Regions from separate parts of the Thalassospira sp. CA1 genome, predicted to be linked through region 2. Evidence: riboswitches for the same ligand, from Rfam matches in the RefSeq annotation. Region 2 holds a riboswitch; each other region holds the start of a gene.

Region 1 (5,515 bases), 540 kb from region 2:
CGTTCTGAACCCGGAACAGATATCGCAAAGCCGGTGGTATTCAGGATCAAATCCGCACTGGTTTCTCCCAACCAGTCATCGACCAACGCTGCAGCCAACGGATCCTTAAGGCTGGCAACAAAAATCGGCAATGGATTCAGACCATTGGCACAAAGTTCCTCAACCAGCGCGTCAATAACGTCGAGGTTGGCCGCCTGAACCAGAGACCGATAGAAGATGATCGGCGTAACCGGTTGATTCTCAATCCAGTTAACCCGGATTTCATCAAGGCTTGCCTGCGCCTTGCCGGGCCAATAGCCCCCGGCCTTGACCAGCGGGGCCGCCGGTGACCAGCTCCAGTTAACGCTTGAATTTAACTTTTCGTATATAAGGCGAAGTAAATTCTCGGAATTTTGCGGTCCGCCTTCGATCAGGTAACGCCAGATATTCTGATATTCGCGCCCCTTGACGGTCGAAAGCGTCAAAAGCTCCGCATCGGGTTGATCATCACCTGGCAACAGGACCAATGGAATGTCCTTGGCACGCGCAAGCGCAACCAACTTTTCGATGCCATAATCCCAATAACCGCGCCCGCCCAGAATGCGCACGATGATGAATTTGGCGTCGGAAAGTACATCGTCGATATAAAGATCGACCGACATGTTGTGGCCAAGCTGCAGCAAACTTGCCAGACGCAGTGACGGGGTTTCATCGCCAAATGCATCTACCAGCCGCGCTTGCGCCCCGGCAAGGCAAGCGAGCTCAGACTCGGCCGCAGACAGGATCACCACATCGCCTGGTTGCTGTCCAAGGTCAACGGCCTCACTGCCATCTGTCACCATTCCGGGCTGGGCTGCCAATAGATGCATCGCGCGATCCGTATCCTTGTGCGTTTGGTCTTCAAAAAGTTTGAAACCGGATGATTTTTAGCATCCGGTTTCAGGTGAGCTTTATCAGGTTAAATTGGATCAGGCGGCCTTGATGGCGGCCTCGATCGCAACGCGATCCAGACCATGCAGGCCAATCACCACCAGTTCGGACCGACGGGTTTCACCATCCGCCCACGGACGGTCGAAATAGCGCTGAAAACGTTCACCAACACCCTGAACCACATGGCGCATCGGTTTGCCCGGCACGTCCAGGAAACCCTTGATGCGCAGCACGTCAAATTGACGCACGACATCAATCAGGCGCTTTTCAAGGTTGGCCGGATCACTAATCGCATCAAGCGAGACAACAAAGCTGTCGAAATCATCATGGTCATGTTCGTGACCATCGTCATGATGGCTTGGACGACTATCAAGGTCATCCTCGGCGGCAGCCCCCAGACCAAGCAGGATGGTATTTTCAACCCGAGAATGTTCGGTCGCGATAATCTTGACCGACGGCTTTTTCAGCTCTGCGCGGATATCGGCTTCGACCTTGCTGCGTTCAGCATCGGTCAAAAGGTCCGTCTTGTTCAGAACCACCATATCCGCACAGTGGAGCTGTTCTTCAAACAGTTCTTCAAGCGGGCTTTCATGATCAAGATTTTCGTCTGCTTCGCGTTGCGCCTGCACCGCATGATGGTCATGGGCAAACAGCCCATCACGCAGGGCAGCGCCATCAAGAACCGCCACAACACCATCAACGGTCACACGCGACCGGACTTCGGGCCAGTTAAACGCCTTTACCAACGGTTTTGGCAGGGCAAGGCCAGATGTTTCGATAACGATATGATCTGGTGGCGTGTCACGATCAATCAGGCCCTGGATGGTTGGCAGGAAGTCATCGGCCACGGTGCAGCAGATACAACCATTTGCCAGTTCAACAACATCATCCTCTTCGCAGCCTTCAATGCCACAGCCATTGATGATACCGCGATCAACACCCAGATCGCCAAATTCATTGATGATCAGCGCAATGCGTTTACCATTGGCGTTTTCCAGCATGTTGCGGATCATGGTTGTCTTGCCAGCGCCCAGAAAGCCGGTAATGACGGTTGCCGGGATTTTGCCTAATTGTGCCATTTATGAAATCCTTAAAATTCAATTCTTTATGTTACTATTTAACCTGCATCGGAATGCCGGCCACCACAAGGGTGACCTTGTCTGCAATCTCAGCAATGCGTTGATGCAGGCGTCCGGCGTGATCGCGAAAGGCACGCGCCATCGCATTTTCAGGCACGATGCCAAAGCCAACCTCGTTTGAGACAAAAAGCACCGGCACAACAAGTGTTGGCAGCAGGTCACAAAGAGCCCCGATCTCGGCATCAATGTCGCGATCTTCAAGCATCAGATTGGTCAGCCACAAGGTCAGACAATCAACCAGAACCGGCTTGCCGCCTGTGACATTACAGGTCTGCAGCGCCGAACAAAGTTCGAGCGGCTCTTCCAATGTCTGCCAAAGATCACCGCGTGATTGTTTGTGAAGATCAATTCGGTTGGCCATTTCGTCATCCCAGGCACGCCCGGTTGCGATATATGTGCCACCACCCGCCTGATTGATGATGTTTTCAGCAAACCGGCTTTTGCCGGATCGCGCCCCGCCAAGGATTAGATGCGTCCCGCCAAATGGGCCGTCAGGGGGTAAAGTCTGGGTCATCCCGTTTCTTCCTCGCCATGGCCTCCCACCGAGGCCCGATTGCGTCGTCACCTTCCTTCGAATAGTGACACCTTCGGCAGGTTTCCTGGCTGCGGGCATGAAAGCGATCCGCCTTCCCGGTTTCCCGGTGGCTGGTCTGGCGCGTTGGCACCGACCCGGATCTCCCAACCCGATACAGTTGCGGGGGCAGCATCGGCCTTGCACCGATTTCCCATCACCGAACGATGCGCCGAACCTAGCAGGTTTGCCAAAAATGCCAAAGGTCATTCTCGGCACTTAACCCTTCGTTACCACCCCACCCTAATCGGAAGGTCAGTATTTGTAAGAATTGTCTGCTTGAGAGGTCATACCATTTCAGCCAACATCAAGCCGTTGCGCTGGAACTAGGGTCAGGACCTATTAATTTGGTTTGAATGGCAGACGTTATATTTGCGAAATCCAAGGAAAAGACCGCCGGGCGGGTTAGTATCCCGCACAAGGGATTTGACGCTGGAGTTTGCAAATATAACGTCTGTCCTTCGGATTAATCGGATTTGCACGGGCTACTTTGTCGTAAAACCTTGAAAGATAAATATCTTCTTGCAGTTTTACTCCGCGTATCCGCACAAATCTGTTTAACCATTCAAACCAAATTAATAGGTCCTGACCCTAAAGACGGAACAATCCGCAATCTGGCGAAAACCCGGGATATAGACACATCACCCGGCTGGCTGCAGGAAATACTGCACCGAAACTCTTGGGGTAATCTGGATTTTTCAAGACCAATGGCAATACGTTCTCACCTATCCAAAATCCGACAAATGAACGCGCCAACCTGGACCACATCGTCTCGTAAGGACATGTGGCTGGGATTGCTGGACCGTCTGAACAGTTCTGATCGGTCATTTCAGGATTTTCTTGAACAGCACGCAACCGATGGCGAGATCACTCTGGCACGCCGCCATGTGCGTGACATCTTTGCCGAGGATGCCTCAAAGGGTGTAATCGCAACCATCATCTGGTCCCATGAACGCGGCATTCGCGTCAATGCGCTGTCGCTGCTTGTGCGCGATATGCCGACCTTGGTGACCCTGATGTCGATCTCGGATTTCGGACAGGACGAGTTGAACGAGCTGCTTTCCCAGCCCGGCATTTCTGTTCCGACTGCCAGCAAGATGTTGTCTGCCTGCGGCAAGACTTATTGCGGAATGCCGGCTGCCATCATTGATGACACCATCATCCAGGTAATTGAAAACGCATCCTTTGCCGGTGATTTCCCGAATGTTGCCAAATTGCGCAGCAAATCGCGCAGCCGTCCGGTACCCTATTATCAGGCCTATCTGCGCGATGTTTTCGACATCTGCGAAAAGCATGATCTGAACCCGGATATGGTTGACCGCTATCTGGCAGAACATGCCCTTGATGACATGGCATCCGATATCGAGCTGGCCTCTGCCTGACGGAACACCCCTTAAGCTCCTTAGAAGCGCTGATTGACAGCGGTCACGCGCCAGCCCGGTTCGTCGACACCGTCGATATATTCAAGCGTGGTCAGCCCCAACGTGTCGATATGAAATGCCAATGCGGTTTCAAGGGACAAACCCAGTGCATTGGCCATTATGGCGCGCACCGTTCCGCCATGAACGACGGCGACAATATCCTTGCCCGCCCAATCCGCACTCAACCGACCCAAAACCGGACCAACACGGGCAACCACATCGGCAAAGCTTTCACCCTTTGGGGGGTGTTGGCGGGCAAAGTCGGTCCAGAACCGTGTTGTTTCCCCCTTGGGCAAATCATTCCAGTTCTGCAATTCCCAATCACCAAAATGCTGTTCGGCAAAGCCGCTTTCAGCCTGCGGCACTACGTCTTTATCCATGAAGGCCTGCAGACTACGGGCCGTATCATGCGTACGTGACAGATGGCTGGTCACCCAGACGGCATCACCCGGCAGTTGCCCGGCAAGGGCAGCCAGTGCCTTTTCATCGGAAAGGTCGGCAGGCATGTCACTTTGGCCATAGACCAAGCGTTTCGGATTTTGGACGGGGGCGTGACGCACCAGCCACCAGCGGGTTATTTTCAAACTGCTCACGGCATTCCTTCTTGTTGCTGTGCTGGTTGATCAAAGGGCGGCAATAAACGCGATACCGACAAACAGTTCGGTCACGATCTGAGTTGCCCCCAGAACATCGCCGGTCTGGCCACCGATCTGCCATTTCGCGACCGCCGCAACAATACCCACCGCCAAAAGTCCACCCATGAGAATGGCCATCGTCGCAAACAGACCCGATAAAACAAGCGACAGGATCAAAGCAAGGCCAACACCCAAACCGACCATCATCACATTTGGCGTTCCGGCCCCCTTGCCCAAACCATCGGCCCGCGCCGGAGGCAAGATATGCATCACGACTGGCATTGCTGCCCGTGATGTTATTGCCATCACCAGAAACAGGATCGCAGCCTGCCCGGCATCGCCCGCCGCAGAAAGCAAAATTAGACGCAGACCGAAACACAGGATCAGGGCAACAACGCCATAAGTACCGATCTGGCTGTCGCGCATGATTTCAAGTTTGCGTGCCCGCTCAAACCCGCCGCCAAACCCGTCGGCGCAATCTGCGATGCCATCTTCATGCATTGATCCGGTCAACAAAACCATGCCTGCCAAGGCGACAATTGCAAAAATCAGGATGTTCGCTGTCAGGGAATAGACCAGCATCGCCGGTAGCATGGCAAAACCAGCCAGCAACAAACCGACCAACGGCCAAGACCAGACCGATCTTGCAATCACCTCAGCGCGGAAATCCTCGATACCCTTGACCGGAACGCGGCTCAGCAATGCCAGGGCGCGCCAGAAATCGGAAATAGGCGAAACCTCGACGTGGGCATCTGTCGCTGTGTCCGGGCTGGGTTTGTCAGGTGAATCCGAGCTTTGCATATTTGTTTCGTTTTGGTTATGATCTTTGGATAGCATAAA
Region 2 (5,515 bases):
GCAATCTGACGAAACTTGATGCGGCGGATCAGATTCCGCATTTCGGCCGGGTCAGCGAGAAGCTTCATGCGGCGACCGGCTGGCATCTTGTCGCGGTTCCGGGGCTGGTGCCAGATGATGTGTTTTTTGACCATCTTGCCAATCGGCGGTTCCCGGTCACGGTCTGGCTGCGCAAGCCCGAGGAAATGGATTATCTGGTCGAACCCGACATCTTCCATGACTTTTTTGGTCATGTGCCGATGCTGTATGACCCGACCTTTGCCGACTATCTGGCGGCCTATGGCGCCAAGGGCCCAGAGGCCATTGCGATGGGCGGCCTGAAACAGCTGGCGCGGATGTATTGGTATATGGTCGAGTTTGGCCTGATCATGACCCCACATGGCTTGCGCGCCTATGGTGCGGGCATGTTGTCATCGCAAACCGAAACCATCTATTCGGTTACCGATCCCACGCCAAACCGGGTGGCGTTCGAGCTTGAACGTGTCATGGGCACGGATTATGCGATTGATGATTTCCAGAAAACCTATTTCGTTCTGGAAAGTTACGATCAGCTGTTTGACGCGATGAATGTGCCGCTGGCCCCGATCTATGATCGGCTCGCCAAGAAGCCTGCGATTGATCCGGCGACCACCTTGCCGACAGACCGGCTTTATCATGTGCATGGGGCTACAGACAGCATCATTTCCCTGGGGGAGGAGACGCACAGGCCCCACAGACAACAACGCCCTGCATAAGGCAGGGCGTGGCGATCCGTTCAGGATTGATCAAGGCAGAGCCGGTCTGCCAGCACTGCTAGCAGGCACTGATGGAATGACCCAGCACCCGATTGAGTTGCTCAAGCACCACTTTCGGGCTGGCGTCCTTGCTGATGAAATCGGCCGCCCCAAGCGCATCGGCTTGTGCGCGGGTGTCGGCATCATAATGGGCCGAGAAGAAGAAAACCGGCACGTTTTGGCTGTTTGGATAGCGGCGGCGAATTTCGCAGAACGCTTCAAAGCCGCTCATACCCGGCATTTCAATATCAAGGATGATGGCACGGGGATAAAGCCCGTCCAGCTGATCAATCAGATCATCGGCACAATCAAAACCGGCCACGTCATATCCTGCCCGACGCAACACTGTTTCAAGGGCTGCCTTGGCGCTGGGACTGTCGTCGGCGAACGCAACCAGTCCATCAGGACAAAATTGCGACGGCATGGCGCTGAGCGCGTTCATGGATGGCGATACTCCGAGTTTTGGGACAAGTCCAAACTGACAGACGAAAATGTCAAATTGGTTAAACCCGCCAAATTTTTGCCACGCAATGTTCCGGCTTCACCCCGATCTCGCACCCGTGCCGCGAAAGTATAAGGCCGCAATGATCGGAACCATGTGACGCCCAAACGATAAACACACGGGCAAAATCCCAATGTTTCCGCCAACATAACGTTACGGAAACCTGATTTGTCGGGGTCGATATCCGTCTAAATAGGTATTTCCATGCCTATTTACGGAATTATGGACAGGTGCTATAAACCGCCATGTCGCGAATGTGACCGGAAAATAGGATCGGGAATCCGGTGCGGCCGTGCCTTAGCGCACTTTGGCCAAGCCCGGAACTGCCCCCGCAACTGTAAGCGTAACGGCCTTTTTGCAGGCTTTCTCGCGAGTCAGAATACCGATGGTGTTTTCTTGGCATGAAATGGGCCGGGCGGGGTGTACCGGGTACTGGGAATCCGTAGTAGAATAGAATTTGGCAGAGTTCCGTTCCCCAACGCCATATGGAGGCCCCATATGGAGTCGCATCAAGGACGGGACACACCAAGCCGGGAGAAACCATGTCCGACCCGCTAAAGCTCGCATCCGAATTTCCATCTGCTGATTATGCAAGTTGGCGCAAGCTTGCCGAAGAGGCCCTTAAAGGGGCACCGTTCGAAAAGAAGCTTGTCACCAATACGCTTGACGGGTTTTCCGTTCAGCCGATCTATACAAATGATGATCAGGATGACGCGACCCGGCTGATTCACGAAGTTCTTAATGCCACGGTCGAGCCGCGCGAAACCGTCACCGGCTGGGATATCCGCCAGCTTCATACCCATCCCGATCCCAAGGCCACCAATGCCGCGATCCTTGAGGACCTTGAAAATGGTGCGACCTCAATCACGCTAAAACTTGATGCCGCCGCCCGTGCCGGGCGCGAAATCAGTTCTGCCGAGGTGGGCGTTGACGGGATTGCCATTCATTGTCTGGCCGATCTTGATGCCGCGCTTGAGGATGTGTACACCAACCTCGCCACCGTCGGGCTGGATGCCGGGGCGGCAGGTGTTCCGGCGGCAGCACTTCTGGCAGCCCATATCGCAAATACCGATGGTGCCGACGAAGCCGCACCGGCCTTTAATATTGATCCGATTGGCACGCTGGCATCCACCGGCACCCTGCCCTGCGGCGCACAGGACGCGGTTGATCATGCGGCAAGCGTTGCTGTTGAGCTGATTGACCTTTTCCCGCTGGCGACCGCGATTTCAGTGAATGGCGCACCTTATTACAATGCCGGTGCCACCGATGGTCAGGAACTGGCCTGTTTGCTGGCAAGCGGGGTGACTTATTTGCGCGCCCTGACCGATGCCGGAATGGCAGTTGATCAGGCCGCGGGTGCGATGGTGTTTAACGTTGCCATCGGCACGGACTTCTTTGCCGGGATCGCCAAGCTGCGTGCGCTTCGCATGATGTGGAGCCGCGTTCTTTCGGCATCCGGTGCCGAGGATGCGACGATTACGATCAATGCGGTTTCAGCCGAAATGGCCCTGACCAAGGTTGATCCGTGGGTCAATATGCTGCGCACCACGGTGACAAGCTTTGCCGCCGGTCTGGGTGGTGCGGATAGCGTCACCTGCCTGCCTTATGATCATCTGATTGGCGTGCCCGATGGCTTTGCGCGACGCATTGCGCGCAACACCCAGCTGATCTTGCAGGAAGAAAGCAACGTGCACCGGGTCATCGATCCGGCGGGTGGTTCGTGGTTTATTGAAAACCTGACCAAGGAACTGGCGAAGGCCGCCTGGTCCAAGTTCCAGTCGCTTGAGAAATCGGGTGGTATTCTAAGTGCCCTTGCCAATGGCAGCCTGAAGACCGAGATCGAGACCGTCTGGAATGCGCGCGAAAAACGCCTGTCGACCCGTCGCGATCCGCTGACCGGTGTGTCGGAATTCCCCAACATCACAGAAGCCAAAGTAACCTGTGAAAAGCCGGACCTTGAGGCGATCGTTGCAGATGCCAAGGACCGCCAGACCAAGTTTGATGGCACGGTCGGCAACAGCCTTAATGCCATGATTGAGGCCGCCCGCGCCGGTGCTACCATCGGGCACATGTTTACCGATCTTTATGGCACCAGTGCCGCGGCCCGTATCGGTGCCCTGCCTGCCCATCGACTTGCCGAACGTTACGAGGCACTTCGCAAACGTTCAGATGCGCACAAGGCAAAGACCGGATCCTTCCCGCAGGTGTTCCTGGCCAATCTTGGCAAGGTCGCCCAGCACACGGCACGTGCGAGTTTTGCGCGTAACTTCTTTGAAGCCGGCGGGATCGAGGCGATCACCAATAACGGCTTTGCCACTGCGGATGATGTTGCAACCGCCTTTGGCGAAAGCGGGGCGAAAATCGCCATCATTTGCGGATCAGACCCGCAATATGCCGACATGGCTGCCGACGTTGCCAAGGCACTGAAATCCAAAGGGGCCAGCATGGTTTATCTTGCTGGCCAGCCGGGCGATGCGAGGCCTGCTTACGAAGCAGCCGGCATTAACGAGTTTGTCTTTGTCGGGGCCGATGTCCTTGCCATTTGCGGTGCCGCACTTGATCACCTTCTTGGCAAACAGGGGGAGAAATAACCATGACCCGCATTCCTGATTTCTCCGACCTTCCGCTGTTTGATGGCGCATCCGCAGGTGCAAAGGACCCGTTTGAAAGCACGCCCTGGACCACGCCAGAAGGCATTGATGTCAAATCATCCTATGGCCCCAAGGATCTGGACGGGATTGATCACCTCAATACCATGCCGGGCATGCCGCCATTTTTGCGTGGCCCCTATCCGACCATGTATGTGCAGCGCCCCTGGACGATCCGCCAATATGCCGGTTTCTCGACCGCCGAGGAATCCAACGCGTTTTATCGCCGTAACCTTGCCGCCGGGCAAAAGGGGCTTTCGATTGCCTTCGATCTGGCAACCCACCGTGGCTATGACAGTGATCATCCGCGCGTCGCAGGCGACGTTGGCATGGCCGGTGTGGCGATTGACAGCATCTATGACATGCGCACCCTTTTTGATGGCATCCCGCTTGATGAGATGTCGGTTTCCATGACCATGAATGGTGCGGTTCTGCCGGTGATGGCGCTTTATATTGCGGCCGCCGAAGAACAGGGCGTTGCGCACGAACAGCTTTCGGGCACCATTCAGAACGACATTCTGAAAGAGTTCATGGTGCGCAACACCTATATCTATCCGCCAAAGCCCTCGATGCGGATCATTTCGGACATCTTTGCCTTTACCTCGCAAAACATGCCGAAATTCAACTCGATCTCGATTTCCGGCTATCACATGCAGGAAGCCGGTGCGACGGCTGATCTTGAGCTCGCCTATACGCTGGCTGATGGCATCGAATATGCCCGTGCCGGTCAGGCGGCGGGCCTTCCGATTGATAAATTCGCGCCGCGTCTGTCGTTCTTCTGGGCGATTGGCATGAACTTCTTCATGGAAATCGCCAAAATGCGCGCGGCCCGCATGATCTGGGCCAAGCTGATCAAACAGTTCGATCCGCAAAACCCCAAATCGCTGTCGCTGCGCACGCACAGCCAGACGTCGGGCTGGTCATTGACCGCCCAAGACGTGTTTAACAACGTCATCCGCACCTGTGTTGAGGCGATGGCCTCCACCCAAGGCCACACCCAGTCGCTTCATACCAATGCACTGGACGAGGCATTGGCCCTGCCGACTGATTTCTCGGCCCGGATTGCACGTAACACCCAGCTGTTCCTGCAACAGGAAAGTGGCACCACCAACGTTATCGATCCGTGGGGTGGTTCATACTATGTCGAACGCCTGACCCGCGATCTGGCGGAAAAGGCATGGGCGCATATCGCCGAGGTCGAAGAACAAGGCGGCATGGCCAAGGCGATTGAAGCCGGCATTCCGAAAATGCGCATCGAAGAAGCCGCGGCCCGCACGCAGGCCCGCATCGATAGCGGCCGTCAGACTTTGGTGGGTGTGAACAAATATCGCGTCACCGATGATCGCCCGGTCGATGTGCTTCAGGTCGATAACGCCGAAGTCCGTCGTCAGCAGATCGCGAAACTTGAACGCCTGCGCGCGGAGCGTGACAACGCAGCTGTTGAAAGTGCGCTGACCGCACTGACCAATGCCGCCGATGGTGGCAATGGCAACCTGCTTGAACTCGCTGTCGAGGCGGCGCGTGCCAAATGCACGGTTGGCGAGATTTCCGATGCGCTTGAAAAGGTCTATGGCCGTCATCAGGCGGTGATC
Region 3 (5,515 bases), on a different contig from region 2:
CCCCGCATTAACCCTAACCCTGTTGCTGATTACCCAGTGCCGGCAAATGCTGGAACATCCAGGTTTCACTTAAGGGGCCGTCACCGCGTTTCAGATACATGCGCAGGTCAACCGGATCATTGCCCGCCGCCTTAAGGTCAAAGGCCGCCCGCCAGATGCGGGTATCCATGATCGGTTCGATCTTGGTGCGGACAATCTCCCCGCGCGAGGATGTCACAACCACTTCGGGGAATTCACCGTATGCAAGCGTTCCCAGAACCTCACCCTCGAACTCGACCGAAAACTTGATTTCGTCCTTGGGTCGGTTGGTGCCTGGCTCCCCGCCGCGGCCCATGCGGGTTGCGGTGGCGGTTGCCAGTTCCTTGACCGGGAACGGGTTATGGGCCTGCCAGTAAAGCCGGTATTTGAATTGATAAGAATTGCCAGCCTTGGCCGGGCCATTCGGGACCCAGAAGGCGGCAATGTTATCGTGGATTTCATCGTCGGTCGGGATTTCGATCAACTGAACCGCGCCGTCATTCCACTGGCCCTGCGGTTCGACCCACAGGCTGGGGCGGCGGTGATAACGCACACCATCCAGATAGTTTTTCACATCGCGATCGCGCTGCATCAGACCGAAACCACGCGGGTTGTTGTCACCAAAGGCCGATGCGCGGATGGTTTCAGGGTTGTTCAGCTGTCGCCAGATGCGTTCGCCGCCACCGGTCCAAAGCTCCAGCCCATCGCTGTCATGCACTTCGGGGCGCCAGTCAAAGCGGAACGATTTGTTCTGTTCGGAATACCAGAACATGCTGGTTAGCGGTGCGATGCCAAGCCGTTCGATGTCACGGCGCAAAAACAGATGTTTTTCGACATCCATCGTGACGCCTTCGCCGCGATAAAGCAGGAATTTATAAGCACCCGTGATGCTGGGGCCATCCAGCAGGGCATAGACCGTCACCGGATCTTCGGGGTTTTTGGCCGGTTCGATAAAGAATTGACGGAAATCGGGGAATTCTTCGGGAACCGAGGTCGCCGTATTGACCGCAATGCCACGTGCCGACAAGCCATACTGGCCTTCATCGCCAATGGCGCGGAAGTACGATGCGCCAAGAAACGCCGCCCAGTCCTGGGTTTTCCAGTCATCGCGCGCCTGATTTTCATGCAGGCGGAAACCGGCAAAGCCGCTATTGGCGGGCAGCTGGCGGGCAATGCTGTCTTCGGGCATGTCAAAGTAATCGGGCTTATAGATCACTTCGCGTGCCTGTCCGTTTTCCAGAAGATACATATGCACCGGTTTGGCGAAATACATACCCAGATGGAAAAAGGTCAGCGGATAGGTGCCCGATCCGTCGGAAAACGGCGAATGGTCGCGTTTGTAATGCAGCTTGCCATGGGTGTCGTAATCAATCTTGCCGACAATTTCCGGGTTTGGCGCAACGGGCGGCTCGTAGGCCGATGCGGCCATGGATTTGGCGCGTGCAATCAGATCGGCAAAATCAAACGGCTGTGCCGAACCCAGATCAAGGCCGTCGACATCTGCCAAAGCATGCTGATAGATCGACATTCCCGGCAGGATAAGACCGGCTGCCGCGATGGATTTCAAAAAGCGTCTGCGTTCAACAGAAGTCGTCATGTTCATCACATTCCTGTGGTTTGAGGTGTCGGGAAAGCATACCCGGCAGTGTGGAGGTAATCGGGATGAAACATGGCAAATTCAAGGTCGTATCAATTGCGTTTTATGCATGGAGCCTTGGCGTTAATGCCGCTGGTGGTCTGCCAATTTCCTTGACCGTGTTTTTGGTTTAATCTAACCGTGACGTGTCGGTATCCGAATATCGGATAAAGGGAATTCGAGATGGGCCGAATATTGGCTCATTAACCGAAGCTGCCCCCGCAACTGTAGGCGGCGAGCATTTTTCTGACCAATGCCACTGGGATCAACCTGGGAAGGCCAGGGAAAATGTGTTGACCCGTAAGCCAGGAGACCTGCCGACACGAAGACGACGGACCGGGCGGGGTGCCCCGGAGAATGTCGGTACGTGTCTTGGCCCAACAGTTTAGCCCAGGTTTTCTAAGCTTTAAGGCCGGCATCTTCCGCCATCTCCTGACACTTTTGCCAGTCCATTGACAGTAGCAAAAGTGATGTTATGTTATAACATAACATTTGACGATGTGTTGAAACTGGATCATCCAAAACGGTCCCGGATCAGCCCATCAGCAAGAGGGAACTAAAAGTGATCAATCACGATAAACGTGTACTGGCGGTCGGGGTGTTTGCCGCTGGTCTTATTTCATCTGTTTCATTTGCGTCCGCAACCGAATATCCGCTCAGTATCGAGAATTGCGGCACTGTGTTGCAATTTGATGCGGCCCCCGATCGCGTGGTGTCGCTGGGCCAAAGCACGACCGAAATTCTTTATTCGTTGGGCCTGGCCGACAAGGTCAAGGGTACGGGGGTCTGGTTCGGTCCGGTGATGGATGAATTCAAGGATGTGAATGCATCTGTGCCGCGTCTGGCCGACAATGATCCGGGGTTCGAAACCGTTGTCGCGCAAAAGCCGCAACTGGTTGCCACCCAGTATCAGTGGCATGTCGGGCCCAAGGGCACCGTCGGCACCACCGAGCAGTTCAACGAATTGTCCATTCCGGTCTACACCGCACCTGCTGATTGTGTGGGCAAGGACAATGCCGGTGGCGGTGACGGCGTTCGCCATGAAGGCTTCACCATGGATCTGATTTATCGCGAGATTTCCGATCTGGCGCAGATTTTTGATGTCGAAGATCGCGGCGAGGCGCTGATTGCCAGCCTGAAGGAACGTCAGGCGAACTCATTGGAACGTGTGACGGCAAGCGGCCATGACAATGTTTCCGCCGTCTTCTGGTTTTCCAGCCCGGAAATCAACAGTGATCCCTATGTGGCCGGCAAAAACGGTGCGGCGGGCTATATCGCCGGTAAACTTGGTGTTCGCAACATCATCGACAGCAATGAAGAATGGCCGACCGTTGGCTGGGAAACCATTGCGCGCGCCGACCCTGATATCATCGTGATTGGCAAGATGGGCCGTCGGCGTTTTCCGGCTGATGACTGGCAAGTCAAGGTGGATTTCCTGAAAACCGATCCGGTCGTAAGTCAGATGAAGGCGGTGCGCAATGGCAATATCGTGGTGATGGACGCCCAGTCGATGGATCCGACCATCCGCCTGATCAATGGTATTGAAACACTTGCCGAAGCCGTCGAACGACTGAGCGCTTCGAACTGACCTGCACTGCCAAAGGCACCTGATATGCCCGGAGAATTCAATGTTTGAAACAACGCCAGTGCAGCAGCCGGTTCAGCCACCTCGGCAATCGCTGGCGGGGCGGGCATATCTTGTGCGGGCCGGTGTCAGTCTTGGCGCCCTGGTTTTGCTTGTTGGCGTCATCGCGATGGCGGCAGCCAAGGGGGAAACGCACATTCCCCTTGGCACCGTGTTTCAGACCATTGCCAATCATCTTTGGCAGGCGGGCTATGACGTTGATCCGATTGATGCCGGGATCATCTGGAATTACCGAATATCGCGCGCCATGGTGGCGGCGGCCTGCGGGGCGTCCCTTGCGCTATCGGGCGCAGTGTTGCAGGCGCTTTTGCGCAATAGTCTCGCGGATCCTTACTTGCTGGGCATATCGGCCGGGGCATCGACCGGTGCGGTCAGTGTCGCCATTCTGGGGTTTGGCGCGGGCATGGTTTCCCTGTCGCTTGGCGCCTTTGTCGGCGCGCTGGTGGCGTTCGGGTTTGTTGCGCTTTTGGCCATTCCGGCCGGACGCGGGGCAGGTGCGATCATTCTGGCCGGGGTTGCCGGATCGCAACTGTTTAACGCGTTGACGTCCTTCATCGTGACCAAGGCCGCCACGGCGGACGAGGCACGCGGGGTGATGTTCTGGTTGCTTGGAAATCTAAGTGGCGTGCGTTGGCCCGATGTCTATCTTGCCCTGCCGGTTGCCGTTATCGGCTTGTTGGTTTGCCTTTGGTATTCGCGGGCGCTGGATGCCTTTACCTTTGGCGTGGAATCGGCAGCGTCCCTTGGTGTGCCTGTGCGCCGGGTTTATGTGGTGTTGATTGCCATTGCTGCCTCGATGACCGCGGTGATGGTCAGTATTGTCGGATCCATCGGCTTTGTCGGGCTGGTCATTCCCCATGCCGCGCGGTTCTTTGTCGGGACACGGCATGGCTTTCTGTTACCGGCCTCCGCCCTGATCGGGGCGGTGTTCCTTGTCGCGGCTGATATTGTATCGCGCATCATTCTTGATGGTCAGGTCCTGCCCATCGGGGTGATCACGGCCCTGATCGGTGCACCGGCCTTTGCGATCATCCTGTGTCATGGGCGGGTGTTGCGATGAGCCTTGAATTACGCAATGTCGGCTGGAATGCCGGATTCAAAAAGATCATCAGCGACGTGTCGCTTCGGGTGACACGTGGCGAGTTTTTGGGAGTCATCGGGCCAAACGGATCTGGCAAAACCAGTATGATGTCGGTGCTTGGTGGCATTCGTGCCCCGTCGACCGGGCAGGCATTGCTGGGGGACCAACCGATGAAGAAAATCGGTCGGCGCAACCTTGCCCGTCATATCGGCTTTGTCGAACAACAGGCCGACACCATCGACCGCATTACCGTGCGCGATGCCGTCGCGCTTGGTCGAACGCCGTACCTTAGTTTGCTGTCACCATGGTCAGGGCACGACGACGCCATCGTGTGCGAAGCCCTTGCCAGTGTTGAAATGGGACCGTTCGCGGATCGGATGTGGCATACGCTTTCGGGCGGTGAAAAGCAGCGCGTTCACATCGCCCGTGCCTTGGCCCAGCAGCCGGACTTCCTGTTGCTTGATGAGCCGACCAACCATCTTGATATCCATCATCAACTGGGCCTGCTGGAACTGGTGCGCGCACTGCCGGTCACCGTGGTGGCCGCCCTCCATGATCTAAACCATGCGGCGATGTTTTGTGACCGGATTGCGATGATGGATGGTGGCAAGCTGATCGCGCTTGGCACGCCCGAACAGATTTTGACATCGCAAAACCTGCGCGATGTTTTTGGGGTTGCCGCCGATATCGAAATTGATGATCAGGGCCGCTGTCACATCCGCTATCACGCCGGGAACCAGAAATCTTTGGCCATAAAAAAAGACCGGGTTGCGTAACCCGGTCCTTTGCTTTCAGCATCTGGGACTTCTTGGTGCTTAGCCCTGTTCGCGGGCAACCGCACGCCAGCCGATATCGCGGCGGCAGAAACCACCATCCCAATCAATTGCATCAACCGCCTCATAGGCGCGTTTCTGGGTTTCGGTCACCGTCGCACCGCGCGCGGTCACACCAAGAACGCGGCCACCGGTCGCAACCAGTTTGTCGCCATCCATCTTGGTACCGGCATGCAGGACCTTGACCTTATCCATGGCGTCCGCCGCTGGAACGTTTTTGATCTCGGTCCCTTTTTCATAAGACCCCGGATACCCCTTGGCGGCCATGACAACGACCATGGCGGTTTCATCGTGCCATTCGG
Region 4 (5,515 bases), on a different contig from region 2:
TTTCTCAACCCGCATTTCTGGACGACACCGAACAACTTGTTGATGTCGCGCGCAAAAAAAGCCGCAGCGATCTGATGAAGCTCATGGGCATCAGCGAAAACCTTGCCGATCTGAACTATCAGCGTTTTCAGCATTTTTCGCGTCCGTTTAATAGCACCAACGCCAAACCGGCGATCTTTGCATTCCGCGGTGATACCTATGTCGGCCTTGATGCCGATACCATGAAGGCCGAAGACATCGACTGGGCAGAAGATCATTTTCGGATGCTCTCGGGCCTTTATGGCCTTCTGAAGCCGCGCGATTTGATGCAGCCATATCGTCTTGAAATGGGAACGCGCCTTTCCAACCCGCGGGGCAAGGACCTTTACGCGTTCTGGGATGATAAGCTTTCAAAAGAAATCAACGCGATTACAAAAGGTCACAAGGATCGAAGCCTGATCAATCTCGCCTCGAACGAGTATTTCAAATCGATCAAGACCAAGGTCCTTGATGGCCCGGTAATTACGCCTGTGTTTAAGGAAGTGAAGGGCGGTACGGCCAAGGTTGTCGGCTTCTCGGCAAAGCGTGCGCGTGGCATGATGGCACGCTATATGATTGACAATCGGCTCGAAGACCCGCAAGAGCTCAAGAAGTTTAATGTTGATGGCTATCGCTATCAGGATGACCTCTCGACCGAGACAGAGTGGGTCTTCACGCGTATTCACGATCAGTAACACCAACTATTCCGGTGAAACCATATGACCGACGAGCATCTTGAACAGCTCGAGGATGAGAATGTCTTACCAGAGGCGCATCCGTTTTCTGGCTATCTGCGCACGTTCTTCCGTGGGCCGGGTCGTTCGCGCAGTCTGACACGCGAGGAGGCATTTGATGCGTTCTCGATGATCCTGCGCGACGAGGTCGAACCGATCCAGCTTGGCGCATTCCTTTTGATGCTGCGCTACCGTGCTGAGACGCCCGAAGAACTGGCCGGCATGATCGAAGCTGTGCGCAAGGCCGCGCGCCTTGAACCGGATGAAGACAGCAAAGATGACGCGCTTATGCGTCCTGCGCTGGATTGGCCATCCTATGCGGCCGGTCGGACCCGTGGTCTGCCCTGGTTTGTGCTGTCGGCGCTTTTGCTGTCGCAGAATAATGTTCCGGTGCTGATGCATGGCTATAACTCGCATCTGGTCAACGGGATCAGCACAGAAGTTGCCATCAAGGCGCTTAAGCTTCCGATTGCCATGTCTGCAGAAGAAGCGCGTTCTGATATCGCATCGAAGGGTTTTGCATATCTGCCGCTGCGTCACATGCATCCCAAGCTGCAGGAGCTGATTGGATTGCGTCCGCTTCTTGGGTTGCGCAGTCCGGTCAATACGTTACTGCGTTTGCTTAATCCGTTGCATGCGCGTGCAGCCTTCCTTGGTGTGTTTCATCCGGCGTTTCTTGATGTCCATCGTGAAACCGGCAAGCTTTTGGAACTTCCACGCATCGGTGTGATCAAGGGCGGTGGCGGCGAAGCCGAAAGAACACCCTATAAGCATGTCGATCTGCGCATGCTTGATAATGGTGAGCTCAATGATGTTCGCTGGCCCGCATTGCTGTCAAAAACCGAAAAGGATGGCGAAGATCAAAGCCCTGTGTCGCTAAAGCACTTCCTGGCAGTCTGGCGTGGCGAGGTGGAAGATATTCCCGCCGAAGCCAAGATCAAGGGGAGTGCCGCCATGGCAGCCTTCCTTGCTGGCAAGGCGGATTACATGGATGAGGCAGAAAGCCTTGTTCAAGGCTGGTGGGATAATCGCGACCGTGATGTTGGCTGATGTTCTGCGCCTAAGTGCGATCGAATAAAAGGGACGGGAAACCGTCCCTTTTTTAATGCTCAGAACGATGATCCGGGCTCTTTGAGAAACGCCACTTCCTCTGGCGTCGATGCGCGGCCCAGTATTTCGTTCCGATGTGGATAGCGGCCAAACCGGTCAATGATCTTTTTGTGTTTCAGCTCGAACTCGTAATTGTGCTCAAGGCCGGGCTGTGAAAACAGGTCAACCGCCACTTCATGAATGATTTCTGATTCTGAGTGCATGTAGGGCATATACAGGAATGCTTGTTCCTGCGGGGTGACCAGTTTGCGATCCAGCCTCAAGGAAACAGCTTCCTGCGCCAGCACCAATGCCATTGGATCCGATGCAAAGGACTGTGGCTGATCGCGGTACATATTGCGGGAAAACTGATCAAGAACGATGATCTCGGCAAGCCGTCCGTGGGCGGTTTTGCGCCAGTTAAAAAGCTCCCCGGCCGTGGCGGCGGCATGAAAATCGGCAAAGCGTTCCGCGATATGGCGATCCAGGGCTTCATCCTTGATAAACCACTGTTTTTCTTCGAGTTCCTTGAACCAGAAAACAAGAACCGTTTCAGGTTTCATAATGTTTCCACCCATCTGATTGCAGGCTTTTGCGGCCCGTCGGCAAAATTGCGGGTGATCTTCGCGCCCGGTTTAAGGCGCGTCAAGCCATCCGCAAAAAGATTGTCATGGACCATGGGGCAAGGAGTTGACAGCAATCCGTCCTGCGTGGATTATGACATTGTCTTTGGTGTTGATCCGATTGGACCAACTTAAAAGGGAACGTGGTGCGTCATGCATGACAAAGCCACGGCTGCCCCCGCAACTGTAAGCGTTCAGAGCATTGCTTATGCCACTGGTGCAAACCGGGAAGGCGCATTGCTGTTTAAACCGTGAGCCAGGAGACCTGCCTTTGACTGCCGGGTGCCGATTGCCCGGTATGAAACTGTTGGACGCCGGGGTGAGCGTCAGGTTGCAGGGGTACAAACGGTCTTTTGAAGATCCGCAATCTTGCTTCCAGCCATCCTATCGTTCTTTATCCTGACCCTGTGCGTTGGGCCTTTGGCCTGCGTGCATCGTTTGAGAAAGAGACGATTATATGTTTAAGACCCTTGGCAGGCTTGCAATTGCAAGCGCCTGCGTGCTGTCGGCGGCCATGCCGGCGCATGCGCATTTTCAATTGGCCTATACGCCGGACGTGAACGTGACCAAGGCCGGGGATCAGCCGGTTAAGCTGATTTTCTGGCACCCGTTTGAAAACGGTCATGTCATGGATATGGCCGAGCCGCTTGAATTTTATGCGGTTAACCGCGGTGAGAAACTTGATCTGAAATCAACGCTTTCGCCGATTACTTTCACCGGAATTGCCAACTCGGCAGCGGCCTTTGACGCAACTTTGACTCTGCGCCGCAGCGGTGATTACGTCATGGTGGTGGTCCCCGCGCCGTATTATGAAGAAAGCGAAGATATCTTCATCCAGCAGATCACGAAGTCCTATGTGAACCGCAATGAAATTCCGACCGACTGGATGGAACCGCAAGGTCTAAAAACCGAAATCCTGCCGTTTAATCGACCAACCAACATCATTGCCGGTTCGACCTTTACCGGCCGAGTGTTAGGGGAAGGCCAACCTGTGGCCGGTGTTGAAGTCGAAATCGAATACATGGCCGCAGAACCCGATATGGCCAGTAACACACCCAAAGGGCCAACGGCATCGCCAATGCCCGGTGGTGCGGTTGTGGCCATCTCCGATCAAAACGGGTATTTCACTTTTGGTGTCCCCAAGGCAGGTTTTTGGGGATTTGCAGCACTTGGCAGCGGCCCTGATAAAGAATTTCAGGGCAAGGAACTTTCACAGGATGCAGTCCTGTGGGTTCGCGCCTATGATGTGAAATAGGCGAGGGACAAAACAGATGCATATTGTTGATGGTGCGCTGGCACCGGAAGTCTTGATTGGTGGGGGTATTCTTGCAGTTGCCGGGCTTGGCCTTGGTCTGCGGAAACTGCCAATCGATAAAATTCCCGCAACCGGGGTTTTGTCGGCAACATTCTTTGTTGCGTCGCTTATTCATGTGCCGGTGGGACCATCCAGTGTGCATCTGATCATGAGCGGTCTTGCCGGGCTGGTGCTTGGCTGGACCGCGTTTCCGGCACTTTTTGTCGGTCTCTTGCTTCAGGCGGTTTTCTTTGGCTTTGGCGGCCTGACGGTTCTTGGCGTCAATACGGTCAATATCGCCTTTCCAGCTGTGCTGGCGGGGCTTTTGTTCCGGGGAATGGTATCGCGCAGCAACCCGGTCACAGCCGCCGTCCTTGGCGGATGTGCCGGTGCATCTTCCATCGGGCTGACAACGGTATTTGTCGCGATTTCGCTTGCGCTCAGCGGTGATGCGTTTGTCCCGGCGGCCAAGCTGGTCTTCTTTGCCCACATTCCGATCATGGTGGTCGAAGGACTGGTTTCAGCGGCATCAGTGTATCTGATCGCCAAGGTCAAACCGGCCTTGTTGCAGGCCGCCGATCAGATGTCGGGCTTTGAGATGCAGCCGGCAGCATCCTTACGTGCAAAGCAGGCGGGCGAGGTTTCCAATGGCTAGATCACTCATGCTGGTCTTTGCGCTTGGCATGCTTGTGGTTGGCGCAGCACCTGCACAGGCGCACAAGGTTATCGCATCCCTGTTTCCAAGTGGTTCGAACATCGAAGGTGAAATCGGTTTCTCCAACGGTGTCATGGCCGAAAACACGCTTGTTGAGATCTTTGATCTTGATGGCAACAAGATTGATGAAGTTACCACCGACGGTGATGGTTTCTTTGTCTACACACCAAGCCAGCAGGTTGATCTGCGTTTTCGTGCCGATCTCGGGGCAGGGCACGTTGCAGAGGCAACCTTTGCCATTGCGGACCTGACGGATGTTGATGGGGCTGTACAAACAGCATCGTCAAAGGCGCCGACAGCATCGGGGGCAGGGTCAAACGCTGGTCCTGCAATTACCCGCGCACAGGAAGAAATCATTGCGACCATCGTTCGTGACGAATTGCGTCCGCTCAGGCGCGAACTCACCGCCTACAAGGAAAAGAATGATCTTCAATCGATTCTGGGCGGCATTGGCTATATATTCGGTGCCTTCGGGACCATTTATTACATCGCTGCGCGACGGCTAAGAGCAAAAGCACCCAACGCATGAGCCACCTTTTCGGACATGACCAACCCCTGAGCGTTCAGGCGCGTGGCGGACATTCACCGTCATTCGTTGGAACGTTTGACCCAAGGGTAAGGGTGGTCGCGGCCTGTATTTTTGCAATCGTCGTGGTGGCCCTGCATCAGATCGAGTTTGCACTGGGTGCCCTGATATTGGCCGCCATTACAATGAACCTGACGGACCTGCCGCTGCGTGTAACCCTGAAACGTATGGCGGCGATGGACGGGTTCATTATCGTCATGCTGGTAATGTTGCCGTTTACGACCCCCGGAACACCGATGTTTTCGGTGCTTGGGGCAGAGGCCAGCAAGGAAGGCCTGATGCATGCCATCCTTGTCGGCATACGGGCCAATGCGGTTGTCCTGATGATGCTAAGCCTTTTGTCGGGTATGACGCCGGTGACACTTGGCCATACGCTATATCGTCTGAAATGTCCGCCGGTTCTGGTGCATCTGATGATGTTTACGGTGCGTTATATTTCGGTGCTGCATGATGAAT

Evidence for each region. Region 2 has a riboswitch for cobalamin ahead of AC5Q5A_RS02625 (methylmalonyl-CoA mutase family protein). Riboswitches for the same ligand answer to the same signal wherever they lie in the genome.
Region 1: linked by a shared signal. The riboswitch ahead of cobU (bifunctional adenosylcobinamide kinase/adenosylcobinamide-phosphate guanylyltransferase) and the one ahead of AC5Q5A_RS02625 (methylmalonyl-CoA mutase family protein) in region 2 are both predicted to bind cobalamin.
Region 3: linked by a shared signal. The riboswitch ahead of AC5Q5A_RS07875 (ABC transporter substrate-binding protein) and the one ahead of AC5Q5A_RS02625 (methylmalonyl-CoA mutase family protein) in region 2 are both predicted to bind cobalamin.
Region 4: linked by a shared signal. The riboswitch ahead of AC5Q5A_RS05435 (DUF4198 domain-containing protein) and the one ahead of AC5Q5A_RS02625 (methylmalonyl-CoA mutase family protein) in region 2 are both predicted to bind cobalamin.

The regions. Positions count from the first base shown of each region.
Region 1 covers NZ_JBZCIA010000001.1:30,620-36,134, forward strand. The annotation lists gene cobN (cobaltochelatase subunit CobN) at 1-848, opposite strand, end outside; gene cobW (cobalamin biosynthesis protein CobW) at 948-1,988, opposite strand; gene cobU (bifunctional adenosylcobinamide kinase/adenosylcobinamide-phosphate guanylyltransferase) at 2,023-2,562, opposite strand; cobalamin riboswitch at 2,621-2,811, opposite strand; gene AC5Q5A_RS00155 (hypothetical protein) at 3,363-4,001, shown strand; gene AC5Q5A_RS00160 (histidine phosphatase family protein) at 4,022-4,633, opposite strand; gene cobS (adenosylcobinamide-GDP ribazoletransferase) at 4,664-5,476, opposite strand.
Region 2 covers NZ_JBZCIA010000001.1:567,788-573,302, reverse strand. The annotation lists gene phhA (phenylalanine 4-monooxygenase) at 1-734, shown strand, start outside; gene AC5Q5A_RS02630 (response regulator) at 793-1,215, opposite strand; cobalamin riboswitch at 1,502-1,680, shown strand; gene AC5Q5A_RS02625 (methylmalonyl-CoA mutase family protein) at 1,818-3,866, shown strand; gene scpA (methylmalonyl-CoA mutase) at 3,869-5,515, shown strand, end outside.
Region 3 covers NZ_JBZCIA010000003.1:226,604-232,118, reverse strand. The annotation lists gene AC5Q5A_RS07885 (AraC family transcriptional regulator) at 1-11, shown strand, start outside; gene AC5Q5A_RS07880 (OpgD/OpgG family glucan biosynthesis protein) at 14-1,615, opposite strand; cobalamin riboswitch at 1,788-1,990, shown strand; gene AC5Q5A_RS07875 (ABC transporter substrate-binding protein) at 2,217-3,242, shown strand; gene AC5Q5A_RS07870 (FecCD family ABC transporter permease) at 3,283-4,359, shown strand; gene AC5Q5A_RS07865 (ABC transporter ATP-binding protein) at 4,356-5,156, shown strand; gene purD (phosphoribosylamine--glycine ligase) at 5,196-5,515, opposite strand, start outside.
Region 4 covers NZ_JBZCIA010000002.1:291,413-296,927, forward strand. The annotation lists gene yaaA (peroxide stress protein YaaA) at 1-713, shown strand, start outside; gene AC5Q5A_RS05425 (glycosyl transferase family protein) at 738-1,802, shown strand; gene AC5Q5A_RS05430 (DUF924 family protein) at 1,862-2,404, opposite strand; cobalamin riboswitch at 2,555-2,751, shown strand; gene AC5Q5A_RS05435 (DUF4198 domain-containing protein) at 2,922-3,719, shown strand; gene cbiM (cobalt transporter CbiM) at 3,736-4,413, shown strand; gene AC5Q5A_RS05445 (NikL family nickel/cobalt ECF transporter subunit) at 4,406-5,002, shown strand; gene cbiQ (cobalt ECF transporter T component CbiQ) at 4,999-5,515, shown strand, end outside.